4 regions of the Exiguobacterium sp. R-17 genome follow, and region 1 is predicted to be linked to each of the others. Evidence: riboswitches for the same ligand, from Rfam matches in the RefSeq annotation. Region 1 holds a riboswitch; each other region holds the start of a gene.

Region 1 (7,389 bases):
TCGATCAGACGAATGAGTCGTATCATATTACAGGCGCTCTTGAAGGCGATGAAGAGAAAGGATATGTCAACGCTGGACTGGTTGCCGGTTTGATTCGTGATGTGCCAACGGTTGCTGAGTTGTTTACGCGCATGATGGAGGAAGCAGAGGAACAGCTGAAGCGGACGACTGCTCGTTTTGCGACATGAACATACAATGATGACCCGTAAACCCGCTTGTGGAAAGCGGGTTTTTCATGTTTTTTTGAAAATGGGACATTTGTCCTTTTCAAGTGAGGCACGAATAAGGTCTACTCTAGTGTAGAGATTAAAGGAGGAGATGACGTGCAAGGAGTCGTGTTTGCTTTGATGAGCGGTCTGTTCATCGCCCTGCAAGGTATATTCAATGCGCGCCTTGCGACAGGCGTCGGACCGTGGTTATCCGTATTGATCGTCCACTTTGTTGGTCTGATGGGTTGTTTAGTCATTTATAGCTTCGTACGAGATCGGAAAATCGGCGGATTCCGTCAGTTACCGTGGATTTATGCGAGCGGTGGTTTGATTGGCGTGCTAGTCGTCGTAACGGAACTCACAGCGATCCAAAAACTCGGCATGACATGGGCGATGTGTTTGTTACTCGTCGCGCAGATTTTATGTGCCTTTCTGATTGATTTAAAAGGATGGTTCGGTGTCTTAAAAAAACAAGGAAATCGTGGTCAGTGGGTTGGTGTGGGTCTCATGCTTGCAGGAGTTGCGATTTTCTCACTTGCCTAAAGGGAGGGAACGAACATGGAAACCGTCATCCAACAATATGGACTGAATACGATTTTAACGGAAGAGACGCGCGCTTGGTTGCGTGAAGAAACCTTCCGAAAAGGAGAACTCCTCTGTACGACCGGTGCGACAATCGACCGGATGTACTTCATCGTCGCAGGCAAGGTCAAGATTTCTGCTGCTTCGTCAGAAGGGAAACAACGGATTTTACGATTCAAAACACCACTGACAGTGATTGGTGACGCCGAGTTCATCAATGAACGAGAAGTGTTGAATACAGTTGAGGCGGTGACCGATGTCGATGTGTTGAGCGTGCCGTATGCGATTTTACGCGAGCACAATACGACGAATGTCTTTCTGCAATTTTTACTACGAACAATTACAGCGAAATGGTATGCCGATTCGAAATCAGCGTCGCACCACGTACTCTATACGGTCGAGGAGCGATTTGCAGGCTACTTATTATCGATTGCGTCCGAAGCTAGTGACAGTTTGTTTTATCAGGAGATGCGGACGTCGAATCTACATGACGTCGCTGACTGGCTTGGAACGAGTTATCGTCACCTTAACCGGATCATCACGAAGTTGTGTGAGGAAGAGATCCTTGTTCGACGACGTGGCAAGATCATCATCGTCGATTTGGAACGGATTCGCGAGAAAGCGAACGGTAACAGCTATGAGTAAGGAGGAACGAACATGATAATAGGCATTGTGTGTGCCGTATTGGCTGGAATGTTAATCAGTTTGCAGACGGTATTGAATGCTCGGATGAGTGATGCATTCGGCGCATGGGCGACGACGACGCTGGTTTTCTTCGTCGGATTCATCGGAGCAAGCATCACGTATGTCCTGTTTCATGGTGGAACGATCGGGCAGATTCAAAACGTGTCACCACTCTACTGGTTCGGTGGACTCGTGGGTGTCGGTGTCGTCTTTTGTGTCATGCGCGGGATTCAATTGCTTGGTCCGTCCGTCGCGATTTCTGTCGTGTTGATTTCGCAGTTGAGCTTTGCCCTCGCTGTTGATACGTTCGGTTGGTTCGGTTTGCCGCAAATCGACTTATCGTTTGGTCAGCTCATCGGTCTCGCTGTCATGGTGTGTGGCATCTTCGTCTTGAAACGGTATCAAGTCGTGGCACCGGAACAACAGGCAAAGGATCAAGTAGAACGTGTTTCATAATAATTGAATACAGAACGGAGACAGTGGAGTTCCAATCCACTGTCTTTTTTGACTAATCTTCTATTTGTATCATGCGTTTTCTGAAATAGAGTGATAGGACAAAAATAAGAAGACCACAGTACAACATAATCGTCGTGATCGAAACGTGAAACGACAATAGAAACGAGAGGAGGGCGTAAGATAATGGAACGAGACCGTTGGACGATGCATTGACAACACTCATGACACGTCCCATCGTCTGTTCCGCACACTGAGACTGGATGAACGTAATGAAGCGAATATTGATGATGGAAGAAAGGACACCAAGCGATAACAGGATGATCAGGTACAACAAAATCTGCTGGGCTTGACTAAGCAGGAAGAAAAGCAAACCTAAGGCGCCAATTAATCGGACCGATGAGGTAAGCCCATTTGCTTTCGTCTGCGCAAAACCACTCCAGAGCGCCCCTCCGAGCATTCCCATTTGATAAGCCCCTTGCATATAACTTAAATCCATCGCATCTCCTTGGAGCACATCATGAACGAGTAAGGGGATTCCGAGTAAGAGTGGTCCAAAGAAAAAGAAATTGACACAGATGACAAGAAAAAGTGTCTGCTTGAGTTGCTGAAGGTTAAAGACGTAATGTAGCCCTTCTTTTAGTTCAAAGAGAGCTGAATGCTGAAGCGATCGCTTGATCTTAGATTCACGAATACCATACGTGAAAAGGAGCGTCAGACAGAGTGTCCCGAAAATCACGAGAAAGACGTGCGAGTAAGAAGAATAGCTGAGAATGACTCCACCAAGAATCGGACCTGAAAAGAGGGCGATTTGATTAGATGTCTGAATCAGTGAATTGGCTTTAGTGAGTTGTTCTTTCGGAACGAGTGTAGGAAGTAAGGAAGCATTCGCCGGCGAAAAGAATGCATCCACACTACCGAATAGAAAGGCGAATCCTAAAATCGTCAGCAATGTAAGCTGATCGGTATGAAGTAATGCGAGAAGACAGAGAATGAAACTGATTCGTAAAGCGCTCGAGATGCGCATGATCGTCGAACGTTTATAGCGATCGGATAAGACGCCACCGAATAACATGAGAAAAATACGGGGTAACAAGGTGGCCATGAGGACGAATCCAAGATATGACGCCTGGTTTAGCGTATGGATGACATACCATTGTTCAACAAACAGATAGGTTGATAGGGAGAGGGCAGAGCACATACCGGACCCCCATAAAAATAAAAAAGATCGATTTTTAAACAGCGATTGTTGCGTATCCATTTCAATAGGCAGCATGTGGCACCTCCGGTTTAGACGTCGTCATTCTCAAATAGTGGTTCATCAATTGCAAAGGCAGTCGTCATGATATAGAAGTGTTTTTTATCTTCTTCGTCTAGTGAAGGGGACCGTGTGAACTCGTCCAATAGAGCACGATATTTTGTAGCAAAGCGTTGAAAGTCGGCTTGAGACATCGTCAGTTCCTTTTGAAGTGATAAGCTCATCCAGTCCTCGACGTTCGAAGATGAAGGAGAAAAAGTAGCTGTCGGAGCCGTAAGAACGCGTGTCTTTGCCCGGTCTAGTACCTCAAGATACGACTGCCGGGTCGCTTCATTTGTCTCGACGAAGTTCAGTAGATGATCGGCAGGAATGTATCCTCGGGCAATCGCTTGATAGTATTTCAATAGATTGCCGCCCTGTTCTTCCGTCCGGACGAGGTGAATCAAGTCATGCTTTTCAAGTTCCCGTACGTGATAGAGGACCTTCGCGCGGGATAACGTCAGCAAGTGAGCTAACTGATGTACCGTGTGTGGTTTTTCGACGAGAAACATGAGGATTTTTGTTCGTAACGGATCACTGATCACTTTTAACTGTTCATAGCTCTCTAATATGTGAATCGCTTTTTGTTCCATACAATCATCTCCTTTTTAACCGGTTAATTTTTATTAACCGTAAAACAAAAGACTTCGTTTGTAAACGATTACAAATTTATGTAAGGGTGTTGGTAAAGAAGACATCATTTGTTTACATAAAAAAACTGATTCCATGACATCTCGATCATCCTCCACTTTTTACTGAAAGTAGGGGAAGAACGAGATGTTTGAAATCAGTTTCAGCTACTGTATATGGTTCGAGGTGATTAGACCGTCGTCGTATCTTTCCATTCCTGCTCGATGAAAGCATCGCGACCAGAAGCAGCACGATCTTTTTTATAGTGTTCTGGATTTTTCTTATGGAAGTCTTGATGGTACTCTTCCGCTGGATAAAATTCAGAAGCGGCATCAATCCGCGTCACGATTGGCTGTTTGAAACGGTTGCTTGCAGCAAGAGCGTCACGAGAAGTAATCGCAGCTTCATGCTGCGCATCCGTATGATAGAAGATTGCTGGCGCGTACTGCGTACCGCGATCTTGGAATTGACCTTCTGCATCCGTCGGATCCGTTTGGGGCCAGTAGAGTTCAAGTAAACGCTCGTACGGGAACAGGCTCGGATCAAACGTGATTTGGACGACCTCGAGGTGTCCCGTCGTTCCTGTTTTGACTTGCTCGTATGTCGGGTTATCGACGTGTCCGCCCATGTAACCTGATACGATTCCCTCGATTCCTGGTAATTCTTCAAATGGTGTCACCATGCACCAAAAACATCCACCTGCAAATGTTGCTTTTTCCATCTGTCTCTTCCTCTCCGTGGGAAATCCCCATTGTATGTCTGACAGCGAGAAAACGAAAACGACTCCTTCGCTTGGTTGCAAAAGGAGTCGCCGCTTTTTATCAACCAAAGCTTTCGCTTTGCTGGTCGTAGCACCTTGCTATGCGCAGGTTGCTGGGACGTCATCGATCCAGATCTCTCGGTCCACTCTTGATAAGGGTATATGAAGTTGATGTCATTCGTTATCATTGTTGTGATGATACCATTCACAAAGAAATAAAGTCAATCCTTAGAATTTAAGGCACGTAAAACGGTTGCCCCAAGTGTCTTCGCACCGATCAACAACGCTTGTTCATTGATCTCGTACTGTGGATGGTGCTGCGGATAGTTGACGCGACCGTCCGTATAGCCAGAGCCGGTAAAGAAATAACTACCCGGGACGTGTGTTAAGTAATGTGCGAAGTCGTCCGCCGCCATCATTGGTGTGAGTGCCCGGACGGATGCTTCCGGTAAGAAAGCAGCAGCTTCCTGAACGAGTTTTGTCTCATCCGGGTGATTCCAGAGCGCCGGGTAACCAGTCGTGAAGTCAATCGAATACGAAGCACCGATGCCGGCACACGTCGTCTTAGCGACAAGATCGACTTCTTGCCGGAGCTGATGCCGAAGTGTCTCATTGAACGTTCGGATTTCCCCGACAATGCGTGCCTCACCCGTAACGATATTTGGTGCTGTTCCTGCATGGAAAGAACCGATTGCGAGAACAGCCGGCTCAAACGGATCGACCCGTCGACTAACGAGATGTTGTAAGTTGCAGACGAGTTGCGCTCCAGCGACGAGAGCATCTTTTGTTTTATGCGGTGCCTGGGCATGCCCACCTTGACCATGGACGATGATTTCGAATTCGTCGATCGCACACAATGTATGTCCTTCCCGGAATCCGATCGTGCCAACCGGTAAATCATTTTCGAGATGTGTCGCGAAAATTGCATCGACCCCTTCGAGGACGCCGGCTTCGATCATTTGGATTGCTCCACCGGGGAAGACCTCTTCTCCATGCTGGTGGATGATCCGAATCGTTCCTTGCAATTGATCGCGTAACGGATAGAGCGTAGCAGCAAGGGCCATCACGATCGCCGTATGACCATCGTGTCCACAAGCATGCATGACCCCGGGATGAATCGACCGGAAGGCAAGCGTCGTCTCTTCCTGAAGCGGTAAAGCATCAAAATCGGCACGGACAGCAATCGTCGGACCAGGCTGTTTGCCTTCGATCGTCGCGACGACACCACGACCTCCGACGGCTGTTTGATGAGGAATGCCCTGTTCTGCGTAAAAGGCGGCAATCCGTTCTGGTGTGCGGACTTCCTGGAAAGAGAGTTCCGGGTGTCGATGAAAATCGCGACGTAACGCGATCATCGTCGGTTCGAATTGTTCGAGTGCTTCAAAAAGTTGAGTTTGCATGTTCAAGCTCCTTTAACGTGTGTCTTTTCGCGAAAATGGGTACAGATACAGGTAATCACGAAAGGGGATAATGTAACATGGGAGAAATCGTCGTCAATGCTGTACTTACAATCAAAGCTGGACTTGCGGATCAAGTCTTCCCGATTTTACAAACGGTTTATCATGCTTCACAAAAAGAAGAAGGATGCTTACGTTATTCCTTGCACCAATCGATCGAGGATGAGCATCAATTCATGTTGTATGAAGTGTATCGGGACGAAGAAGCGCTTGAAGCGCATATCGCATCCGACCACTATAAAGCCTACCGTGAACAGATCGAATTATACTTGATGGACCGACAAGTGGCGAAATACGTCGAGATGACATTCTGACGTGTTGCGATAAGAAGAGACGAACCCGTCGAAACCGACGGATTCGTCTTTTTTATTACATCGATTTAAAGCCGAGGAAATGCTCCTGCCAACGCGGTTCATAGATTGAATTGATTTGCAGCTGTGAACCACCCGCATGGATGAAGTGTTCGTTATCAAGCATGATTCCAATATGCGATGGACCGTCTGTATAGGTGTTCTGGAAGAAGACGATATCTGAGCGTTTACCACTTGAGATGCTCGTCCGGCGATTCGTGAAGAACGCACCATACCAGTAGCCACGAACGTTCGTCCGACCACCGTATTTTCCAGCTTGGTTCGTCGCATAGTGAATCAGTCCGGAACAGTCGAAGCCACCGTTTACGGCATCTTGCGAACCCCATGTGTAGGGTGTTCCGATATGCTGGACGGCTGCTTGGATCAGCTTTTCACCACGCGTATTATTCTTTTTGACGACTCGTTTATCCGACGTGATCGTCACGGCGGATACCGGAAGATAGACAGGTGTCCAACCTGATTGGATGACATAGAAATTTCCGACCCGGTGACGCGGATAGACGCGTTTGCCTTGTTCAACAAGTCCGCTGCCTTTTGGGCTCGTCGGACTTGCGAAAAAGGATGTCGTCTGTTTGACGGTATAGATTTTCGCCCGGTCGATCGCTTTTTGTGCCAGGCTCATATCGGGTTTACTCGTGCTGATATAAGGGTTGAGGACATAACCGGTTTGACCACTGACTAAGCGGACTTGCCAAAAGTCATCATCAATCGATTTCAAACCGACTAATTTCGTCCCTTTCTTCAAATAAGCGGCCGGACGACTGTAAGCGACGTCGGCAGAGAAGAGGGGAGTTTGATCTAGATGAACATAAAACGTCGTCCCTTTTTTTGCTTTTGCCATCGGTTTGTTCAGTCCGATACGACTCGAATCGACGAAACCAAAGGTATTTTTGTATTTGACACGTGTATAATAACCGCTTTTTCCGTAGATCGAGATCGAGGCACC
Region 2 (7,389 bases), 480 kb from region 1:
CAATTGATCCGTTGTTGTCGCTCGCGATTTTCGAAAGTCACTGAGGCGCTGGACAACGATGCGATCCTGTCCTTGATTGATTCCTCCGATAACGCGTGTGGCGTATGCATTGGCTTGTGCTAACGTCGAAAAATAACGCGGGAGAAACAGTGTAAAGTTCAAATTCGTTGATCCATCTGCCGTCTCATGGACGTTTTGACCGTCCGGCATGACGAGTCCTTCTTGATATTTGCGGATGATCCGTCCGCATGGATTCATGCAATAGGTGACGGCTTTACCATAAGGTGAGTCGTAACCGAGCTTTGTCTCGAACGTCTCCTGTAGTAATGTTCGAAATAGTGCCTCATCCGTCTCGACCCGCACTCCGAGATCAAGTCGGGTCCGCTGTGGGATGACACCAAGCGTCGCTAACTGTTGCAACGTAAAGTCTGCACCGGAACGACCTGTCGCGAACACGATCCGTCGACTTACGAAGGTTTCGTCCGCTGTTTTAATCGTAAACGCCTCCGACTTCGTGATCTGTTCGATCGTCGTTTCGAAACGAGCATCGAGTCGTGGCAATAAAGCATCCTCAAACGCCGTGAAGACGCCAACTGTCCGTGCTGTGCCTAAATGACGGACGGTCGTCTCGACCGTATGGAGACCAGCACGACGGGCGCGAATTGCGACAGCAGGTGAATGCGTCGAGTAGGTCTCGATCATATCGGCACCGTATGTACATAAAAGATTATCGACTTCTTGGAACAGTCGTCGTGTCGTCTCTTCACCGATTTTTGAGACGAGTTCTCCGCCGAATCCCATCGCATAATTGAATTTTCCTTCTGATTTTCCAAGCCCTGCAAATCCAAGATACGCATCTTCTACTGTTCGCTTGCGGATTGGTTTTCCGGCATCGAGCAGTAAGACGCATTGCCCATCTTCAACGAGCTGATGAGCAAGGAAGATTCCCGCTACACCGGCTCCGATAATCGTCACATCATACATTACAGACGCCTCCTTTTCTCTGAGTATACAAAAAAGCCGGATTCCTATAAAAGGAATCCGGACTGAGTGAGATCGCTTATTTCCATTCTGCGATGTCAGCGATTGGTAGACGAACCGATGGGTATCCTGCATCTACTGCTTTACCGATTGAAAGCAACATGACTGGGAGGTAACGCTCTTTTTCAAGACCGAATGCTTCCGCGATTTGATCTTTTTCGTAACCGCCGATTGGGTTTGTGTCGTAACCGTGCGCACGAGCGACGAGCATCAATTGCATCGAAACGAGACCTGAGTCGATCAAGATGCTGTCACGTAATGTTTCAACGTCTTCTGGACGGTAGAAACCTTTGATAGCTGGTACTTGGCGATCGCGTACTTCTTGTGGCATGAGACCTTTTTCAACAGCCATATCGTAGATTGTCTCGATGCTATCGACCGCGTTCATGTCACCGAAGACAGCGATGACAGCAGAAGATGTCTCGACTTGGACTTGGTTGAATTTCGCGAGTGGTGCAAGTGTTGCTTTTCCTTCTTCGCTATCGATAACGAGAAAACGCCATGGTTGCATATTGACAGAAGAAGGTGCAAGTGTTGCTTCTTCAAGGATTTGTGTCATTTCTTCTTTTGAAATTTTTACGTTCGTGTCGTAGTTACGAATCGAGCGACGTCCTTTAACGATTTCCATGAAGTCCGTTGTTGTTTGAGTAGTCATAATTATTCAATCTCCCTTGTGTATGTTTTTTCTTTTTTGTGGTGTGAAAAACTTATTTCCAGTCTGCGATGTCGTTGATCGGTAGGCGAACCGATGGGTATCCTGCATCTACTGCTTTACCGATTGAAAGCAACATGACTGGGAGGTAACGCTCTTTTTCAAGACCGAATGCTTCTGCGATTTGATCTTTTTCGTAACCGCCGATTGGGTTCGTATCATATCCGTGCGCACGAGCGACGAGCATCAATTGCATCGAAACGAGACCTGAGTCGATCAAAATGCTATCTTTCAAATCGTTTGCTGAGATACTGCTGTACATGCCTTGGATCGCAGGTACTTGGCGATCGCGTACTTCTTGTGGCATGAGCCCTTTCGCAACAGCTGTGTCGTAGATGTTTTCGAGTTGATCGACTGCCTTCATGTCACCGAAGACAGCGATGACAGCAGAAGATGTCTCGACTTGGACTTGGTTGAATTTTGCGAGTGGTGCAAGTGTTGCTTTTCCTTCTTCGCTATCGATGACGAGGAAGCGCCATGGTTGCATATTGACAGAAGAAGGTGCAAGTGTTGCTTCTTCAAGGATTTGTGTCATTTCTTCTTTTGAAATTTTTACGTTCGTGTCGTAGTTACGAATCGAGCGACGTCCTTTAACGATTTCCATGAAGTCTGTTTGAGTTTGCGTTGCCATATTAAATCGACTCCTCTTTTAGTTTAGGTAATGCATCAGCGTTTGCTTCGATGCGCTGAATCATCTCAGCTAACGTCCGTTGTTCTTCAGCAGAGAATCCTTCGAGTAGATCCTCGAGAAACTCATCTTTTTGTTCGCGTAATTGAGCGATACGCGTCGCCCCTTGTTCCGTTAAAGAAACAAGAATCACCCGATTGTCAGCAGCTGAACGCTCTCGAGAAATCATCCCGGTCGATTCCAGGTGCTTGAGATGACGGGTCACTGCCGCATGATCCACATTAACGCGTTTTTGTAACTCTTTTTGGCTAATCGTTTGATCGACTTGTAGTTGAGCGAGTAGATCCATTCGAGTCTGACTAAAACCATCCGTACAGAGATCGAATTTTTGAGCAATCGTCTTATTGACAGAAACGAGTGCATAGATCAACCGTCCTTTTTCAGTGCAGGAGATACTCAATCCATCACATCCTTCCCTTCGTTCGAAGAAACCTTTGACGTATCAAAGATTGATATGTAAACGAATATAACGTGTTTAATTTGATGACGCAACTTATTTGCTTTTAACATAAAAAGAGATATCATTCACGCGGAATGATATCGAGTCAGGCGACTTAGCTAATTTGGCGTTTAGACGCTGGAATTCCTTTTGCATCGATCGCTGCAATGATCCGACGGAAATAGAACAACCAAAATTGTAGGAATGGTCCGATTAAGAAAATCGAGAGGATTGTACCGAAGAAAACAGGACCACCGAGCAACCAGCCAATGCCGCATGCCGTGACCTCCATGATCGTCCGCATCAGACGAATCGACGTTCCAAATCGCTCTGCAAGTGTCAGCGTCAACCCATCGCGTGGACCGGCTCCATATCCGACAGCAACATAAAGACCTGCCCCCATGCCGATGATGAAGATGCCGAAAATCAACCAGATCGTATTCAACCAGATCGACTCAAAAGAGGGTAAGAGATGAGAATTAAGGACAAGATTCATGAAGACACCGACGAAGATCGCGTTGACGAGTGTTCCAATTTGTGGTGTGACGCGGTCTAATGTGTACTTAACGAACACGAGTAATAGACCAACGAGCAAAATAATCGTTCCGACGGACAGTGGTGTTTTCTTTTGGAGACCGAGATGCAATACATCCCACGTCGAGACACCGAGTTCAGCAGTGATCATCATCGATGAGCCGAGAGCGAGTAAAAATAAACCGAGTAGGAAGAGTCCCCACTTTAACGTAGCGCGTAATAACCAGGAAGCACGATGACGCGTCATGTCTAACACCTCATTTCTTAAAAATAATTGATTCGTTAACTGTATCATGAGGAAAGTAGAAGAAGAAAGACGAAATTTTCCGTTTTTTCCATCTTAAGAAGGAGGGGAAGGTCGAAAGAGAAACGTATACTGAAGAAAAAAGGAGATGACAGGATGAAAGCGATCCGACACCTGATTCGTTTTACATACATAGAAGCCGTCTGTTGCGTCTTTCCCGTCATGATTTTCGCAGCGCTTGCTCTTTCACGTTATCTTCCTGCTGAACCGGTCGCTCGATACGATCTCCTGTTGCTATGGTGTCTTCTCGTCCAAATCGTCTTACTCGTCACGCGTTATGAAACGCTGGAAGAGTTCAAACTGATCTTACTCTTTCACGTGATTGGTCTAGCACTTGAACTGTTCAAAGTGAACGTTGGGTCTTGGAGTTATCCGGAACAGGCTCTAACGAAAGTGGCTGGTGTTCCCTTGTATGCAGGATTCATGTATGCAAGTGTCGCAAGTTATGTCTGTCAAGCGTTCCGAAGATTTCATTTACGCTTCACAGCATTCCCACCACCTTGGCTTGCGATCAGCGTAGGCAGTCTCGTCTATCTCAACTTCTTCACCCACCACTGGATCTTCGATGCACGCTGGCTATTGATGGTCCTCGTCGTCCTTGTCTTCTATAAGTCATGGGTTCATTTTACGATCGAGCAGACGATCTACCGGATGCCGCTCGTCCTGTCTTTTTTACTGATCGCGTTCTTTATTTGGATCGCTGAGAATATCGTGACGTTCTTTAAAGGGTGGGTCTATCCACATCAGGAAAGAGGATGGGAAGTCGTTGATCTCGGAAAGTTGTCTTCTTGGTTCCTGCTTGTGATCATCACGGTCCTGATCGTCATCGTCGCGAAATACAAGCAACGGGATCCGGCTGTGGAGATATATCAGCGTACATAGATAAAAAACATGACATTTCGTTTGCGATGAAGCGCTTCGATGTTCAACGTTCGTTCTAACATGTGGACGACAACTTGAGCGTGCTTGGCTCAACCAGCAACGAGACGGGAAATTATTGAAAAAAGAGTGAAACATTAGAAGTTTTAAGCCGTAGAGTAAGGTGAGAACTTATTTTTCAAGGAGGACCTTACTCATGTCATCTCAATTAAAAAAAGCAGCGAAGGAATCGCTCAGCGGTCGTTGGGGATTTGCAGTCCTAGCTTTTCTGCTGTTTAGTATTATTCAGGGTGTTCCTAATTTATTTGGATCGGATATCGATGAGCCGTCTAGTAGTATAGATCTCGTTGTATCATTGGTGTCGATTTTATTGATTCCAGTAGGAGTCGGTTGGACATGGATTGCCATGTCGATTGCTCGTGGCGAAGAAACGAAAGTGACGGATTTGTTTGAGCCATATGGTATGTTCCTGAAAGTGGTGGGGCTGGCCATTGTTCAGTTCATCTTTATCGCGCTCTGGACGTTACTCTTAATCATCCCTGGTATCATCAAGTCATTCTCTTACTTGTTGACGTACTACATCCTTCGGGATGAGCCGTCAATCGGTATTCTCGAGGCAATTACACGCTCACGGCAACTCATGGATGGACACAAGATGGAAGCATTCTTGCTCTTCTTATCGTTTATCGGTTGGGCGTTGCTTGTTATCGTTACGCTTGGTCTTGCTGTCCTATGGGTCGGACCATACTTCAGTGTCACGCTTGCCAAATTCTACGATCGTATTCGTGGGGAGCAGGCGCCAGAGCAGACATCAGATTTCGTCGCACCATACTAATTCCGAATCCCGACACTACGTCGGGATTTTTCTTTGGAATAAATCCGATAGGAAAAGACGGTTTAATGGTTGCTTTAGTTCAATGAATTCTGTACGATGAATGCAACACATCTTATCTAGAGAAGTCGAGGGACTGGCCCGAAGACACTTCAGCAACCCCGCTATGGCGGAAGGTGCTACTTCCAGGAAGGAATACCTTCTGAAGATAAGAGCGGACAGGACAAGATACCGTCGCTCTTTTCGAACTTCGAAAAGAGCGTTTTTTTATGATAAGGGGGACGATGGAGTGGAGTATGGTTTTTGGTTACCGATTTTTGGGGGATGGCTACGTAACGTCGAGGATGAACAGATGCCAGCAACATTCGATTATGCGAAACAAGTCGCACAAACAGCTGAACGCATCGGCTTCTCGACGACGTTGATTGCGGAATTGAACTTGAACGATATCAAAGGCATCAAGGAACCGAGTCTTGAGGCATGGACAACGGCATCGGCGATTGCTGCAACAACAGAACGCCTTGAGATCATGACAGCGGTTCGTCCCGGGTTCCATAATCCAGCGACGACGGCGAAGATGGCGGCAAACATCGATCAGTTGAGTGGAGGGCGATTTACGCTCAATGTCGTCTCAGCCTGGTGGGCAGAAGAAGCAAAACAATACAACGGTATTTTTACTGCACACGATGAACGCTATGCCCGAACGGAAGAGTTCGTCACGGTCATGAAAGGACTATGGGCAGATGCGTCACCGTACAGCTTCTCCGGCAATCACTACACGATCGAACAGGCAGAACTCCATCCGAAACCCGTCCAGCGTCCGGGGATTAAGCTCTACGCTGGTGGAGAGAGTGAAGCCGGAAAACGGACGATCGTCGAACATTGTGATGCCTACGTCATGCATGGAGGCACTGTTGAAGAAGTAGCTCATAAAATCAATGATATGAAAGTACGCCGGGAAGCGACGGGACACGCACCGCTTGAGAGCTTCGGTCTTGCTGCCTACATCATTTGCCGGGATACGGAAGAAGAAGCGCTTCTTGAGTGGCAACGCATCACGGACGTCAAGGAAGACAGCGCCGGTTATGCCGGTTATCAAGATTTCATCAGTAAATCGCAACTCGAACAACAGGTCGAGCGAAATGATTATTCCGTCTCGAACCGTGGTCTGCGACCGAACTTGATCGGAACACCAGAACAGATTGCCGAACGGATTCTAGCGTTCGAAGCCGTTGGTGTCACGTTGCTCTTGTTACAATTCTCACCACAACTTGAAGAAATGGAACGCTTTGCCCGTGACGTAATGCCACTGGTCGAAGCGAAACGAAAGGTAGGTCAACAATCATGACAAAAATTCATATTCTCCACGAAAACCAAGAATGGACGGATCATCTCATCAAACGTCTCGAAGAACTCAAGTTGCCGTACGAACAGTGGCACTTGAATGAAGGAATCGTACCGTTAGATGAACTGCCGCCAGAAGGTGTCTTTTACAGTCGTATGAGTGCGTCTTCGCATACGCGGGGGCATCGTTATGCGCCAGAGTTGACGGAAGGGGTCCTCGCTTGGTTAGAAGAGCATGACCGGACTGTCTTTAACGGAACGCGTGCGCTCCGTCTTGAAGTCAGCAAAGTTAATCAATACACAGCGTTACGTAAGGCTGGGATTCGTGTACCAAAGACAACGGCTGCTGTCGGACGTGATCAAATCGTACAAGCAGCAAAAGAAATCGGTGTTTCGTCATTCATCACGAAACATAACCGTGCCGGGAAAGGTCTCGGCGTCCAGTTATTCCATTCGATTGAAGCACTTGAAGCTTATCTCGATGGTTCGACATTCGACGAACCAGTCGATGGCATCACGTTGATTCAAGAGTACATCCAAGCACCAGAACCGTACATCACGCGGTGTGAGTTCGTGGGTGGAAAATTCGTCTATGCGGTACGAGTCGATACGTCGG
Region 3 (7,389 bases), 880 kb from region 1:
GCCGGAGAATAAGTATTGTTGAATGGGTAAAAAGGCAATGGATTCATAAATGAAATACAGTAAAACCATAGGTCAGCTCCTTCATATCATTATGTTATTTGGAAATGCATTGAAAGTTTGGCTTACGAATTTTAATGATACCGAGTCAAGATTCGGAGAGCAACCAAAATTCGCTGAGAATGAAATAAAAGAATGTTCACACATTTTAAGAAAAGGGGAATATACTTTAGTCTCTGTACTAAATGTTTTCAAGAATCGTTTAAAAGAAAGCATTTCACTAAAGGAAGAGCGTTCTCATGAAATGTGTCAGGTTTGTGGACAGAAGATGTGATTTAGATAAATGAGAGCCAATGACTGTTCGGGGGAAACAATTTCTTTTAAAATAAAGGTAATGAGATTAAAGGAGGCGAAACGACGACATGAAAAAATGGTTGATCATCGGAGTAGCAGCGGTAGCCTTTTTCGGCTACGAAAACATTCCAATGGAACAGGCAGAAGCCGATTACCCGAAAAGTGGCGGCAAGCTGATTGATCGATATAGCAGTGAGTATCCCGGATATGACTGGGAAGTCAGACGGACTTCAACGGAAGAATTCGTCGCCTTAACGAAGGATGGTAAGGACTACGGAAAATATCGTTTCAAAAACGGTGTGACGACACAAGGTGCAGTATTGAATAAGGATACGGAATCCTCTTTGAAGAAAAAGGGTTGGACCGCAGTGAAATCCTATCGTAAAGGCAACACAAACTACATGCTGAATCTGGACCATGCCGCCGTTTATGAGAAGAAAGGGAACTATGTGACGTACTTCTTCGATCAACATGACGGCAATAAAGTCAAAGCGACACTTGCGATTCCGAAAGACGTCGAAGCGAAGAAAAAAGGCTTCTACGGTACGTCATCAAATGCGCTACGGACGACGGATGAGAAATTGATGCTTCGCTTGATGAACTGGGAACGCGCTGACTATAAGTTGAATCCGTTAGCACCGTACACAGCATTGAAGCCGGTCACCCGTGGTCACAGCGAAAACATGGCGAAACATAATTTCTTCTCGCATACGGATCCACAAGGTCGTGATCCGTTCGACCGGATGAAACGCGGAGGAATCACGTTCAGCTATGCTGGCGAAAACCTCTCGATGGGGTATCCGAACGTCTTTGCCGCGCATTGGGGTCTAATGAATTCACAAGGACACCGAGAAAATATTTTGAAAAAAGAGTACAAGCAAGCCGATGTCGGTGTGGCATTCCGAGACAACGCACCGTACTTCACGATTAATTTCCGAACACCTTAAGTATGTAAAAAAGAGGATGACATTTCACGATGTCGTTCTCTTTTTCATGAGATTGTTTGTTTTATACTAAAGGCAGGAGGTGGGGCGATTGGAAATCCGTCGATTGAATCCAGAAGATGCAGTACTCTATAAAGCATTGCGATTAGAAGCATTACAGAATCACCCGGAAGCGTTCGGCTCCGATTATGAAGCGGAAAAAGATCGACCGGTCGACCAGTATGCTACGCGATTTCAGAGCGAACAGGCAGCGACGTTCGGTGCCTTTCATGAAGCGCAACTCGTTGGGGTCGTCACCGTTGTCTGCTCCGAGCTGGACAAGATGCGACATCGAGCCAATTTATTTGCGATGTACGTCACTCCAAGCATCAGAAAACAGCAGGTCGGACGGCAATTGGTACAAGAGGCATTACGGGCATTAGAGGAACGTCCTTGGATCGAGCAGGTTCATCTCTCGGTCGTTCGTACGAATGAAGCCGCTAAGGCCTTGTATCGGTCGCTTGGCTTCGAATCGTACGCGATTGAACCGCGGGCGTTGAAAATCGATGGTACCTATCATGATGAAGAACTCATGTGGTATCGGTTCTAACACAAAACGACCGAAATTCAATGAGAGATGATCTCTTTTGAATTCCGGTCGTTTTTAAAATCAGTTTGCCCAATTTGGTTTGCTGAAACCTTTGAATGATTTTTCGATGACTGTGTTGAAGGCATCGGATTCGACAGCTGTCTTCAGGTCTTTTGCGACTTGTGAGTCTGCATCTTTCGTTTGGACAGCAATGAGGTTCCGGTATTGCTCGTCCATCGTCTCAAGTGCTAACGCATCGAGTAAATCGAATTTCGCAGCAAGCGCGAAGTTCCCTGGAACTGCTGAGACATCAACGCTTTCGATGGCACGTGGCAGTTGCGCTGCTTCAAGCGGCTTGATGACGAGTTTCTTCGGATTTTTGACGATATCTTTCTCTGAGACGGTCAGTGGATCGACATCTGGCTTCAGTTCGATCCAGCCTTGTTCTGCCAAGAGGTTCAGCGCGCGTGCCTGGTTCGTTGGATCGTTCGGTGTCGCGACTTCAGCGCCCGTCTTGACGTCGTCAAGTGTCTTCGCCGTTTTACTATATAGTCCCATCGGTGCCGTCGGGACAGTGATGAGTCCTTTAAGGTCGAGGTTCTTTTCTTTAGAGAACGTCTTCAGGTAAATCGAGTGTTGGAACAAGTTAGCATCGATATTGCCGCTACCGAGTGCGATGTTCGGTTGGATATAATCGCTGAACTCGACGATTTCGACTTTATAGCCTTTCTTTTCGAGTTGCGGTTGAATCGCTTGTTTGACCATGTCACTATAAGGACCGCTTGTCGCCCCAATTTTGATCGTCTTGTCTTTTTCATCAGCACTGCTGTCTCCGCATCCTGCGAGGATTCCTGCACCGAGTAAGGCTGTAGCTAAAAAGGCATATCGTTTTTTCATGATTCAACTCTCCCTTTGTATGTATGATTAGCGTTTATCTGTTTTTCGCGCCAGTTGATTGCCAAGTGCTTGAATGCTTTGGACGATGACGATGAGGACGACGATCGTCACGATCATGATGAGATTATCATAGCGATAGTAGCCGAAGCGGATCGCGAGGTCACCGACACCTCCGCCGCCGACGATACCAGCCATCGCCGAGAAGCCGATCAAACTGATCGTCGTTAGCGTGATTCCCTGAATGATGCCAGGGAGTGCTTCTGGTAAAAGGATACTGACGATGATCCGTAATGGTTTCGCTCCGCACGCTTCCGCTGCTTCGATCAAACCAGGTGGAATCTCACGCAGTGATGTTTCAACGAGTCGTGCGAGAAACGGAATCGCTGCGACACTGAGGCTGACGGATGCTGCTGTCGGACCAATCGTATTATCAAGCAAGAACTTCGTTAATGGAATGAGGGCAACAAGCAAAATGATGAACGGCAAGGACCGGACGATGTTGACGACGAAGTCAAGGACACGTCGGATGGCAATGTTTTGAAAGAATAAACCGCGGTCGGTGACGAACAGGAGAATCCCGAGTGGAATCCCGACGACCAATGCGAAGGCAAGCGAAATGCCAACCATCCACGCCGTCTCACCAAGTGCCTTCAACAACTCGGGTAACATCGTTTGTATACGATCAAGCCACATCCTGAATCACCTCGAGTGTATGAAGTTCCGCCGCAAGCCAGTCGAGGGCAGGTGCGATTTGATCGGAGGATCCCGTCAAGCTGACGATTAGGACACCAAAAGCGACGTCTTGGATGTAATCGACTTTTCCGTGCAGGATGCTGACCGAGATATCGTATCGACGGATGGCTTCCGATAACGTACTTTCACCGGTCTTCTCGCCCGTGAACTGCAGGCGGATGATCTTTCCTGGTGTCGCTTGCAAGATGCGTTCCGGTAGCTCGATCTGGAGTGCCGTGTCGACGTAATGTTGTGTCACCGGATGTTTGGCTTGACTGAACAAATCGTATGTAGAGGCGACTTCGACGACTTCCCCTTGCGACATGACCGCGACACGATGGCAAATCTGTTTGACGACATCGATCTCATGCGTGATGAGGACGATCGTCAATCCAAGTCGTTCATTCAAATCTTTCAACAAATCTAAAATCTGCAGCGTCGTGACCGGATCAAGGGCAGAGGTCGCTTCGTCACATAACAAGACGGTTGGATCATTCGCGAGTGCCCGGGCAATCCCAACGCGCTGTTTCTGTCCGCCGCTCAACTGACTCGGGAAGTTCGTCTCGAATCCTTCGAGTCCGACGAGCGAGACGAGTTCACGGATCCGTTCCGGAAAATCTGCTCGTTTGACGCCAGCAGCCTTCAGTGCAAAAGCAATGTTATCTGCGACATTACGCGACTGGATCAATTGGAAATGCTGAAAGATCATTCCTGTCCGCAAGCGAAGTTGACGCAAATCTGCTTTTGACATTCCGCCGAGCGAGACACCGTCGACCTTTACCGTTCCTTGTGTCGGATGCTCGAGACCGTTGATCAGACGAAGCAACGTACTCTTACCGGCACCGGATTCACCGATGATCCCAAAGATTTCTCCTTTTTGAATCGTCAAATCGACATCTCGTAATGCGAAAATCGGGGTCCGGTCTCGGACGAACCGTTTCGTAATCTGTTTGAATTCAATCATCTGCTCATCTCCTTGTACAAAAAAAAGTCGCTTTTTCCTAGTAGCAGAGCAACCAGAAAAAAGCGACGAAAGTGTAAGATTTCGTAACTTATCTCTCAGAATGAATCCATTCTGTAGGATGTGGCACCGTTCCTGATAGGTGGTTGCCGGACGTCGTTGGGCCTAATCCCTCGGTCGCTCTCGATAAGTAGTTATGCTGTTGGGATTTACTTTAACGGAAATGATTCCCATCTGTCAAATGTTTTTTCAGAATTATTCCGCAACAGGTGTCCGGAACAGGTTGAGCGTTCCGATTCGGTCGACGGCCTCCTCTAGCCGTTCGACGTCAGCAATTAAGCTGATCCGCACGTATCCTTCGCCGTATTCACCAAAGAATGATCCAGGGGTCACGGCGACGTGTGCTTCGTCAAGCAGATGATCCGTGAAGCTTTGGGACGTGTATCCTTCCGGCACGGGGAGCCAGACGAAGAAGGAACCGCCCGGTCGTGGTCCACTCCAGCCGATTGCATCGAGTTTTGCGAACAACGCATCGCGTCGCGTTTCATACAAGCTACTTAACTCGCGGACGCACGTTTGGTCACTCGTCAGGGCAACGGTCGCTGCATGTTGGATCGGTGTGAAGGCACTGACGTAGAGATGTTCCTGATACGTCTCGATGCTTGAGATGACGGACGGATTTCCGATCGCGAAAGCGATTCGGAAGCCAGACATGTTGAAGCGTTTCGAGAGTGAGAACAACTCGATTCCAACATCTTTCGCCCCTTCCGTCTGCAAGAAGCTTCGTGTCGGACCGTCAAAGCTGATGCCACCGTAGGCTAAATCATGGACGACACAAACATCATGGGCATCCGCGAAGGCAACTGTCTGTTCGAAGGCTTCTGCTGTCGCTGTCGCACCTGTCGGATTACTCGGGTAATTGAGGAACAACATCCGGGCGCGCTCGACATCTGTCGTATCAAGTAAATCGTAATCCGGCAGGAAGTTATTTTTCTCAAGCAATGGAAGCGTAATCGGGTAAGCACCAGCAAGTGCTGCTCCAGACAGGTAATCCGGGTACCCCGGATCCGGGACGATGACACCTTCTCCAGGATTGACGATCGTTTGTGGTAAGGCGACGATTCCGGCTTTACTACCGAGAAGAATTGCGACCTCGGTTGCCGGATCGATTGTGACGCCGAATTCGTTCGCATAAAAGCTCGCGACGGCTTGCTTTAGAAAATCATGTCCACGAAATGGTGGATATTGAAGGTTTGTTGGCTCATCGATCGCCTGTTTCAAGGCGTCGAGAATATGTACGGGCGTCGTTTGATCGGGTGTTCCTTGACCAAGGGTAATGACATCATGTCCGGCAGCTTTCACAGCACCGATCCGGTTCGCAAGTTCAGCGAAAACGGGAGCAGGAAGCCGATCGATGGCGATGGATGGAGCGAAATGTTTCATGGATGTGTGCCTCCTTCGTAGTATTGTCGTCAAGGATAACGAATATTCAGTCAAAAGAAAAGAACTTTTTTGAAATTCAAAAAAATCGTCCAATAAACAGGTACAGATATGTGGAGCGGGAATAGAGAGTAGGGAAAGGAGTGAGGAGATGAAGCGAGCTAGCTGGAAAGAAGCAGTCGTCTATCAAGTCTATTGGCGCAGTTTTAAGGATTCGAATGGGGACGGCATCGGTGATTTGCGAGGTGTCATCGATAAGCTAGATTACATCGCATCGCTTGGTGTCGATATCGTCTGGTTAAATCCATGTTACCGTTCTCCAGACATCGATAATGGCTATGATATTGCCGATTATTACACGATCATGGACAAGGCGGGGACGATGGGCGATCTACAAGAGTTGATCACAGCGGCTCACGCACGCGGCTTAAAGATAATTCTTGATTTGGTTGTCAATCATACGAGTGACCAGCATGACTGGTTCCGTCAGTCGCGGGACCGAATCCACGACATGGATGATTGGTACATCTGGAAAGATGGAACGAAAGAGACTCCCCCGAACAATTGGCGGTCGTACTTTGCGCCGAGCCCGTGGACGTGGAGCGAAGAGCGCGAACAATATTATTTCCATTCCTTTGCGAAAGAGCAACCGGACTTAAACTGGGAACAACCGGCTGTCCGGCAAGCGATCTACGACATGATGAACTGGTGGATCGCTCAAGGGATTGACGGTTTCCGGATGGACGTCATCAACTTGATCAAAAAACGTTCGCTTGAGGATGTCGTCAATCCGTTTGATCTATCGTATCTCGGAAATCAACCAGGTGTGCACGACTTCCTTCAGGAAATGCATGCGAACGTCCTTGCCGGGAAAGACTTGTTCACGGTCGGTGAGATTCCGTTCGTCGGTCCAGAAGACGGTCTGTTATATGTCAGTGAAGAACGTGAAGAACTTCGGACACTGTTTCACTTCGAAATCGCGGACGACATGGAGGCGATGGATCTTTTACGTTTCAAGGAAATTCAGAAACGATGGTATGACGTCTTGTATCCGTTAGGCGTCAATTCACAGTTTCTCAACAACCACGATCATACGCGACAAGTGACCCGCTTTGGCAGTGAACGATACCGAGTCGAGAGTGCAAAACTACTCGGTTTGATGTTGCATACATTACCTGGCATTCCATACGTGTATCAAGGAGAAGAGATTGGGATGACGGGGATTCGCTTCTCTGATCCGTCGCTCTATCAAGACGTCGCCTTTCGCAATCGATATGAAGAGCGCGTCGCTGGCGGCGAGGATCCGGAGGTCGTACTCTCGTCAATGCAGTTACTCGCACGCGATAACTCCCGCACGCCGATGCAGTGGGACGGTACGTACGCGGCAGGCTTTACGAGTGGGAAACCGTGGTTAGCGGTCAATCCGAATTACACGGACATCAACGTCGCACAAGCAGAAGCCGATCCATCATCCGTACTTGCCTTCTACCGAGCAT
Region 4 (7,389 bases), 1.1 Mb from region 1:
GCACCTGGTGGTCTTGTCGTCCTTGTCGTCTATCACGGTCATCTTGAAGGAAAACGGGAACGCGATGCTGTCCTAGATTACGTCACAGCCCTTGATCAGCAAGGTTATGCCGTTCTTCAGTACCGCTTCTTGAATCAACAGAATCATCCACCGTTCATCATCGCGATCGAGAAAAAAGTGCGCTGACAGTAGAAATAAAGAAGTGATGGCTTCCGCTATGGAAACCATCACTTCTTTCATTCTTCGACTAATTTAAAAAACAACAATAATTTTTCCGCAAACCGTGTATTCAACCGTTCAAAGCTGAAATGCGGGAAACCGTGTAGACGTTGTAAGTAAATCTGATCGCCACCCATTTTCCGACATACTTCGAGTGTCAGTTTGACGTCTGCGAACTGATCGTCTGGTGCATAAAAACAAGCCAAGTTTACACGAGGCAGTTTTTTTCGTTCCTCGTCATGTACGACGATCTCTTCTTCGATTTCCCGGTACTGCGCATACGTCAGTTCACCGATGCGAACGGTATCTTCCGTACTTTGACCAAACGGCAACGTACCGAGTGGCGCATCGGGACGGAAACGATCAAACGCACTCGCGAAGACTTGTTTGACACCTCCGAGTTGTTTCGACGGATGCCAATCAAACAATGGTGAAACGAACGCAAGACTTGCGACTGGTAGTTCATATTCTTGCAACAGACGATTGACGACGAGTGCCCCCATGCTACAGGCGATGATATGAATCGGTAGCTTTCGTTTTCCTGCTTCGCGTAATGCTTCTTTTAACAGTTGACCGTGCTCTTCAAACGAAATGCGACGTGGTGCGTCGACGAGTAGCACTTCATACTCTCTTTCGAGTACTCGAATCAAAGCTTCACTCGGACGGGCACGCAGTTGTAACGGATAGACTAATACGATGATTCCTGTTGGTTGTTCAACCACAAACTCACCTCTTCACTTCATACTTCCTTTTCACGATACCTTATTTCAAACGCAAACGAAACCGTCCCGAGACGGATTTCACGAGGCAACATGGCGAAGACGAACGACTGATTCCGCTTGCCCAAACACTTCTTCCGTCATCTCACTAAGTTCTTCAAAACCAAATGAGGTCAGGAATTGACGCGCTTTATAGTTACGTGCTTCCACGTAGACTTCGAGTGGGACGGCTCCTTGTCGTTCGAGTTCACGAATCAGACGTCTTCCGATTCCGTTTTGCTGATATTCCGGCAAGACGTAAAGCCGAATGATCTCCCATGTTCCTTCGACATCAATAGCATGAATGAAACCGACGATTTCCTCGTCGATGATTCCGACATAAAAATACTCTCCCCGTGCTTCTTCCGCCGTCCGGATCGCACGAACGACTTCTTCTTGCGGATACGCCTCCTGCACGAAATGCGCTTTCGAACGTTCGGAATAGATTTCTTCATACGTATCCAACCAAGATGTGATAGCAATGTCATGAATACGTCCTGCATCAGCTGGAATAGCTTCGCGTATTTCCATAATCGGAACCCCCCTTTATACTCATACAAATCGACTCATGTACTTTTACCCTTTTCTAGAAAAAACATTCGTTTCCTGCAAAGTTCCGCGGAAACAAAAAAGCCCGAAAACCCACGTAGGATTTCCGGACTTTTTGATTATGCGAAACGTTTTGCTTGTTCTTCAAGAACTGCTGCTTTATCTGTTTGCTCCCATGGAAGCTCAACATCTGTACGACCGAAGTGACCGTATGCAGCTGTTTGACGATAGATCGGACGACGGAGATCAAGCATGTTGATGATTCCAGCCGGACGAAGATCGAAGTTTTCAGCAACCAATTCGACGAGTTGTGCTTCAGGAAGTTTTCCTGTGCCGAATGTATCAACTGCGATTGATACAGGGTGCGCGACACCGATTGCGTACGCAAGTTGAACTTCTGCTTTGTCTGCAAGACCTGCAGCAACGAGGTTCTTCGCGACGTAACGTGCTGCGTATGCAGCTGAACGGTCGACTTTTGTTGGATCTTTACCTGAGAATGCTCCACCGCCGTGGCGTGCGTATCCACCATACGTATCAACGATGATCTTACGACCAGTCAATCCAGCATCTCCTTGTGGTCCGCCAATGACGAAACGACCAGTTGGGTTGATGAAGAATTTCGTTGCTGCGTCGATGTATTCAGCCGGGATGACCGGTGTGATGACGTGTTCTTTCAAATCAGCTTGGATTTGCTCAAGCGTAACTTCTTCCGCATGTTGTGTCGAGATGACGATCGTATCGACACGAACCGGCTCGTTGTTCTCGTTGTATTCGACCGTGACTTGTGTTTTTCCGTCCGGACGAAGGTAGTCGAGTTGACCGTTTTTACGCACTTCTGCCAAACGGCGTGCGAGACGGTGCGAAAGCGAAATTGGAAGTGGCATGAGTTCTGGTGTTTCTTTCGTTGCGTAACCGAACATAAGACCTTGGTCTCCTGCACCGATTGCATCGATTTCTGCATCAGACATGCTACCTTCACGTGCTTCAAGCGCTTGGTCGACACCAAGAGCGATATCTGCTGATTGCTCATCGATCGATGTCAATACAGCACATGTATCCGCATCGAAACCGTATTTCGCGCGTGTGTAGCCGATTTCACGAATCGTTTCACGAACGACTTTTGGAATGTCGACGTAAGTGGATGTCGTGATCTCACCTGCAACGAGAACGAGACCTGTTGTAACAGAAGTTTCTGCCGCAACACGTGCATTTGGATCCGCTGCAAGAATCGCATCGAGGATTGAATCCGAAATTTGGTCACAGATTTTATCTGGATGACCTTCAGTGACTGACTCCGACGTGAATAGTCGGCGATTAAGGTTTGTCATGTATGACCCTCCCAAAAAAGAATTTGACGGTGTACTCATTTCCCCTAGTTGAGTGGGACGGTAAAATGAAAAAAACCTTTCCAAGTCCAAAAAATGGTCAGGGAAAGGTTGTGCGTTCTTCCTTTACCCTCTTATCGTTCGAAGTGTTTACTTCGCTTCAGGAGAGCACCTTTTCCCTCATTAATATATGAATTAATGTAGGACGGTTGCCGGGTTTCTTCGGGCCTTGTTCCCTCCACCTGCTCAGAATAAGAGTATCCGTTACGAATTACATGATATAAAGTTGTACCTACTCTGTCAAGCAAGGTTTCAAATTCTAGTCGAAACTTTTTAAAAGAGATGTTAAACTATTAATGCTGAAAGCGTTTCCAGATAAATAGAAATCAGCACTAGAAAATGATTGCGCTCCCTTTAGTATGTCATATATAATGAATGTGTCATACTAAATGCAGTGAGCCAAAACCAACGTAGGGGAAAGGTGGGGTCAGGATGCCGATGACGGTCCTGAATATCGAAGAACTACTCAAGAAAGAGCATGTGTTCAAACAACTATCTGTTGCTGAACTTGTCGAACATGCGATTCGAAACGAAGAAGGTGTCCTTGCTGAGAACGGCGCACTATCTGTAGAAACGGGGAAATTTACAGGTCGTTCACCAAAAGATAAGTTCATCGTCCGTGATTCTTCCTGCGAGTCTCACATCGATTGGGGTCATGTTAACCAACCGATGGATGGAGACAAATTTGAACAATTGTTACAAAAGGTTCTTCGTTACATGAACGAAGCCGATCAGCTCTACTACACAGAAGCTGCTGCTGGGGCAGATACGCACTTCACCCTTCCGGTTCGTGTGCTCACACAATACGCTTGGCATAACCTGTTTGCCAAACAACTCTTTTTACGCGAGTATCCTGAAGTGGCTGCCTTCGAACCGTTCACGGTCGTCTACGCGCCACATTTCAAAGCAGATCCTACCGTTGACGGAACGAATTCCGAGACATTCATCGCCATGTCGTTTGAACACCGGATCGTCTTGATCGGCGGAACCGAATATGCGGGCGAAATCAAAAAATCGATTTTTTCCGTCATGAACTACCTCTTACCACAAGAAAATGTCCTTTCGATGCACTGTTCAGCAAACGTCGGACACGAAGGCGACGTCGCCTTGTTCTTCGGTCTATCCGGTACTGGTAAGACCACCCTGTCAGCAGACGATAGCCGTCAATTGATCGGTGACGATGAGCATGGTTGGTCGCATGACGGCGTCTTCAACATTGAAGGTGGATGTTATGCGAAGACGGTCAATCTGTCACGCGAAAAAGAACCGCAAATTTTTGATGCGATCCGTTTCGGAACTGTCCTTGAAAACGTCGTGCTCGATGAATCTCGTCATCCTGATTACGATGACACATCGTTGACAGAAAATACACGTGCTGCTTATCCGATCACAGCGATCGATAACATCGCTGTTCCATCACGGGCTGGTCATCCGAAGACGATTGTCTTCTTGACGGCTGATGCGTATGGCGTCTTGCCTCCGATCAGTAAATTGACGAAAGAACAAGCGATGTATCATTTCCTATCAGGTTATACATCAAAACTTGCTGGAACAGAGCGTGGTATCACGGAACCGGAAGCAACGTTCTCGACATGCTTCGGTTCACCATTTCTTCCACTGATACCTGAAAAGTATGCGACGATGCTCGGAGAACTGATTGATCGTCACGGTGTGACCGTTTATCTCGTCAACACAGGCTGGACAGGCGGTGCTTACGGGACAGGTAGTCGAATGAAGCTATCGTATACACGGACGATGGTCAACGCTGCCGTCAACGGAACACTTGCAGCGATTCCAACAGAAAAGCACCCAATCTTCGGACTTCATATGCCACTTGAAGTTCCTGGTGTTCCAAGTGAATTACTCAATCCGGTACGCGTCTGGTCAAATCCTGACGAATACAACACACAAGCGCGTTCGCTTGCTGAGAAATTCCAACATAATTTCCTTCGTTTCGAAAGTGCGACGGATGCGATCAAGTCAGCAGGTCCATGTCTATAAAAAAAAAGAGCCTCAGGGCTCTTTTTTTTATAGAATGGCATCTGTCTCTTCTTGAAGATGCATCTCTTTTTGCATAAGCCACTCCTGACTTTCCGTCAGTAACGCATATGCTCGCGGAAGTGATACACCTAACCGTTGACTGAGCAATTCGAACTGTTCGAAATCACCGCGATCTGCGCTGATCGCAAGCACTAGACAATCCCGGAACGGATGGTCTTTTCCTTGGAGGACAATCTTCAAGGAATCCTCGATTGGCAATTGATCGATGATGTCGTCAATATCAACGGACAATAACGCATCGATATGCGATAACAAGCCGATCATATAGGCACTCTCTTGTTGCAGCGTCCTTGTTTCTGTTGCAAACAACTCACAGAGCTTTGCGCAATGTAAGGAAGAACGCAGCAACTCATTCGACCATTCATAAGGACTTGCGAGCTTCATTTCACGTAAGACAATCAACGAAATCCAGCTTTTAAGTTGAGCGAAGCCAAGTAGTGAGATCGCTTGACGAACGGAACTAACTGTATTGCGTAATCCCACTCCCGGAGAATTGATTAGTTGTAATACCTGGATGCTGATATACGGATTGGCTTCGATTTCATCAATGACTTCATCGTACTTCTCATCCGTATCAAGCCACTTCAGCATCTTTAACAACACCGGCAATTGTGGTGGAACAGCTTTCCCTTTCATCAGCATCGGTTTAGCATAAAAATAGCCTTGGAACCAGTCATACCCCATATCAAGACAACGTGTATGATCCTCGTGCGTCTCGACACGTTCAGCAAGCATCTTAATATGAGGATAATTACGTCGAACGATATGCAAAATGGCACTTTGCTCGCGAGGGGAAATTGCCTCGATGTCGATTTTAATTAAATCAATCAACGCAAACAATTCCGCTCCGTGCTGTCGAAGTAAATCTGTCACAAAATCATCAAGTGCTAATGTGAAGCCTGCTTCTTTCCAACTATGCAGAACCGACAACATTTCAGTATCAATATCAACTGTCTCTAAAATTTCAATGACGAATCGGTTAGGATCTAAATAATGAATCAGATCACTTTTCAACAAATCTGACGTAAAGTTGACGAAAAGTTTTTTTCCTTCCGCGACATGTTCCACCCCCATATGGACGAGTGTATTCGTCAATACATCCATCGTCGCTAAATCCCCATCAAAAATAGTCATTTGTTCAATCGAACGATACAATAATTCAAATGCATCAATTGATCCAACTCGATTAACGATGGGTTGACGTGCTAATAAGATATCCATCGTTCTCCTGCCCCCTCCATTGTCCTCAGATGGTTTCTATTATATCAAAGTTTACTTTTTAGGAGATTATTGTTTTTTACAATGTATCAATGGTCTGTTTTTTCAATCTCTATGCTTCATCTTCCAAAATACAAAAAGCAATACGACAAACGTCGTATTGCTTGAATCATGTATCATATCGGTTCCAAATGCCTGTCTCGAACCAAGTCAAAATATCACGCGTCACACGTAATTTTTCATGGATCGGGAACTGATGTGCATACGCATAAGTCTGAAGCAGGGTTTGGTCGGGATGACGTGCAGCATAAGCCGTCGCATGTCGTAAACGAACGTTCTCATCATACGCACCGTGAATCAATAATACTTCACCTTGAGGAGCGACATGAAGCGGCGAGCGCACCTTATACGCCTCAGGTACGGTGTCTGGTGTCCCCCCCGTATAGCGACGCAACATTTTTTGCATCGTCTTCTGCTCCTCGTAGGTCCATGTCAACTCGGTCACGCCTGCCCACGACACCGTCCGCGAAACTGGACGATGATGAGCCAGGAGTAATGCCATTTGCCCCCCACGAGAAAATCCGAATGCATGAACATGCGAGACACGTTGTTGCAACCAATCGAAAGCACTGCATGCGTCTTCGACATCCCGATGTCCGAAATCTTCTTTTCCTGTTCCGCCTAAGTTTCCCCGATAGAAAGGTGCCATGACGAAAAAACCAGCCTGCGCGAACGCGAGCAGCCGTGTCGGTCGAACCATTCCGATAGATCGTGTGCCACCTCGCAAGTAGAGAATCCCCTGTCCGTTCGCGACTTGCGGAAGTACGATATAGGCACCGACGCGCTCCCCGTCTGTCGTCGTATAGAACATCCGAAACGTCCGAAACGGACCTTGCCGCGGAAGTTCAAACCAATCGGCGTTCGCTAAGTACACGGAGTGTCTCCGGAAGGACGCGGTCCTTCATCATGAAACTGTATTGTCGGTTCGTATCGAGACGATCAGGGAGTTCCTCGAACAGAAAAGCACCATCTGTTTCATCTACAGCCAAATGGGATGACAGCGATTCGATTTGCGCGAAGTAGATATTTTTAATGATCGTATCCCCTTTTCCGGCAACACGATATTGCCCGATGTACTTCAAGGAATCGATTTTTCCGCCTGTCTCTTCCATCACTTCACGACGTGCGGCTTCTTCTGC

Evidence for each region. Region 1 has a riboswitch for S-adenosylmethionine ahead of msrA (peptide-methionine (S)-S-oxide reductase MsrA). Riboswitches for the same ligand answer to the same signal wherever they lie in the genome.
Region 2: another riboswitch for S-adenosylmethionine. It lies ahead of ACN9MT_RS15285 (LLM class flavin-dependent oxidoreductase); the one in region 1 lies ahead of msrA (peptide-methionine (S)-S-oxide reductase MsrA).
Region 3: another riboswitch for S-adenosylmethionine. It lies ahead of ACN9MT_RS13260 (methionine ABC transporter ATP-binding protein); the one in region 1 lies ahead of msrA (peptide-methionine (S)-S-oxide reductase MsrA).
Region 4: another riboswitch for S-adenosylmethionine. It lies ahead of metK (methionine adenosyltransferase); the one in region 1 lies ahead of msrA (peptide-methionine (S)-S-oxide reductase MsrA).

The regions. Positions count from the first base shown of each region.
Region 1 is NZ_CP184372.1:394,057-401,445, forward strand. It holds gene ACN9MT_RS02150 (NAD(P)H-dependent flavin oxidoreductase) at 1-188, shown strand, start outside; gene ACN9MT_RS02155 (DMT family transporter) at 324-752, shown strand; gene ACN9MT_RS02160 (Crp/Fnr family transcriptional regulator) at 768-1,436, shown strand; gene ACN9MT_RS02165 (DMT family transporter) at 1,449-1,931, shown strand; gene ACN9MT_RS02170 (MFS transporter) at 1,984-3,204, opposite strand; gene ACN9MT_RS02175 (ArsR family transcriptional regulator) at 3,219-3,818, opposite strand; gene msrA (peptide-methionine (S)-S-oxide reductase MsrA) at 4,046-4,576, opposite strand; SAM riboswitch class I at 4,671-4,774, opposite strand; gene ACN9MT_RS02185 (M20 metallopeptidase family protein) at 4,837-6,015, opposite strand; gene ACN9MT_RS02190 (putative quinol monooxygenase) at 6,093-6,386, shown strand; gene ACN9MT_RS02195 (SH3 domain-containing protein) at 6,442-7,389, opposite strand, start outside.
Region 2 is NZ_CP184372.1:2,915,817-2,923,205, reverse strand. It holds gene ACN9MT_RS15320 (NAD(FAD)-utilizing dehydrogenase) at 1-984, opposite strand, end outside; gene ACN9MT_RS15315 (nitroreductase family protein) at 1,061-1,696, opposite strand; gene ACN9MT_RS15310 (nitroreductase family protein) at 1,749-2,384, opposite strand; gene ACN9MT_RS15305 (MarR family winged helix-turn-helix transcriptional regulator) at 2,386-2,841, opposite strand; gene ACN9MT_RS15300 (YczE/YyaS/YitT family protein) at 2,996-3,661, opposite strand; gene ACN9MT_RS15295 (DUF817 domain-containing protein) at 3,815-4,600, shown strand; gene ACN9MT_RS15290 (DUF975 family protein) at 4,794-5,432, shown strand; SAM riboswitch class I at 5,542-5,644, shown strand; gene ACN9MT_RS15285 (LLM class flavin-dependent oxidoreductase) at 5,719-6,777, shown strand; gene ACN9MT_RS15280 (ATP-grasp domain-containing protein) at 6,774-7,389, shown strand, end outside.
Region 3 is NZ_CP184372.1:2,518,554-2,525,942, reverse strand. It holds gene ACN9MT_RS13285 (hypothetical protein) at 1-69, opposite strand, end outside; gene ACN9MT_RS13280 (CAP domain-containing protein) at 420-1,298, shown strand; gene ACN9MT_RS13275 (GNAT family N-acetyltransferase) at 1,387-1,884, shown strand; gene ACN9MT_RS13270 (MetQ/NlpA family ABC transporter substrate-binding protein) at 1,945-2,760, opposite strand; gene ACN9MT_RS13265 (methionine ABC transporter permease) at 2,788-3,453, opposite strand; gene ACN9MT_RS13260 (methionine ABC transporter ATP-binding protein) at 3,443-4,456, opposite strand; SAM riboswitch class I at 4,542-4,646, opposite strand; gene ACN9MT_RS13255 (aminotransferase class I/II-fold pyridoxal phosphate-dependent enzyme) at 4,709-5,896, opposite strand; gene ACN9MT_RS13250 (alpha-glucosidase) at 6,045-7,389, shown strand, end outside.
Region 4 is NZ_CP184372.1:2,266,293-2,273,681, forward strand. It holds gene ACN9MT_RS11985 (class I SAM-dependent methyltransferase) at 1-186, shown strand, start outside; gene ACN9MT_RS11990 (serine aminopeptidase domain-containing protein) at 237-941, opposite strand; gene ACN9MT_RS11995 (GNAT family N-acetyltransferase) at 1,020-1,508, opposite strand; gene metK (methionine adenosyltransferase) at 1,646-2,854, opposite strand; SAM riboswitch class I at 2,983-3,109, opposite strand; gene pckA (phosphoenolpyruvate carboxykinase (ATP)) at 3,344-4,912, shown strand; gene ACN9MT_RS12010 (EAL and HDOD domain-containing protein) at 4,940-6,193, opposite strand; gene ACN9MT_RS12015 (alpha/beta hydrolase family protein) at 6,360-7,124, opposite strand; gene ytkD (RNA deprotection pyrophosphohydrolase) at 7,096-7,389, opposite strand, start outside.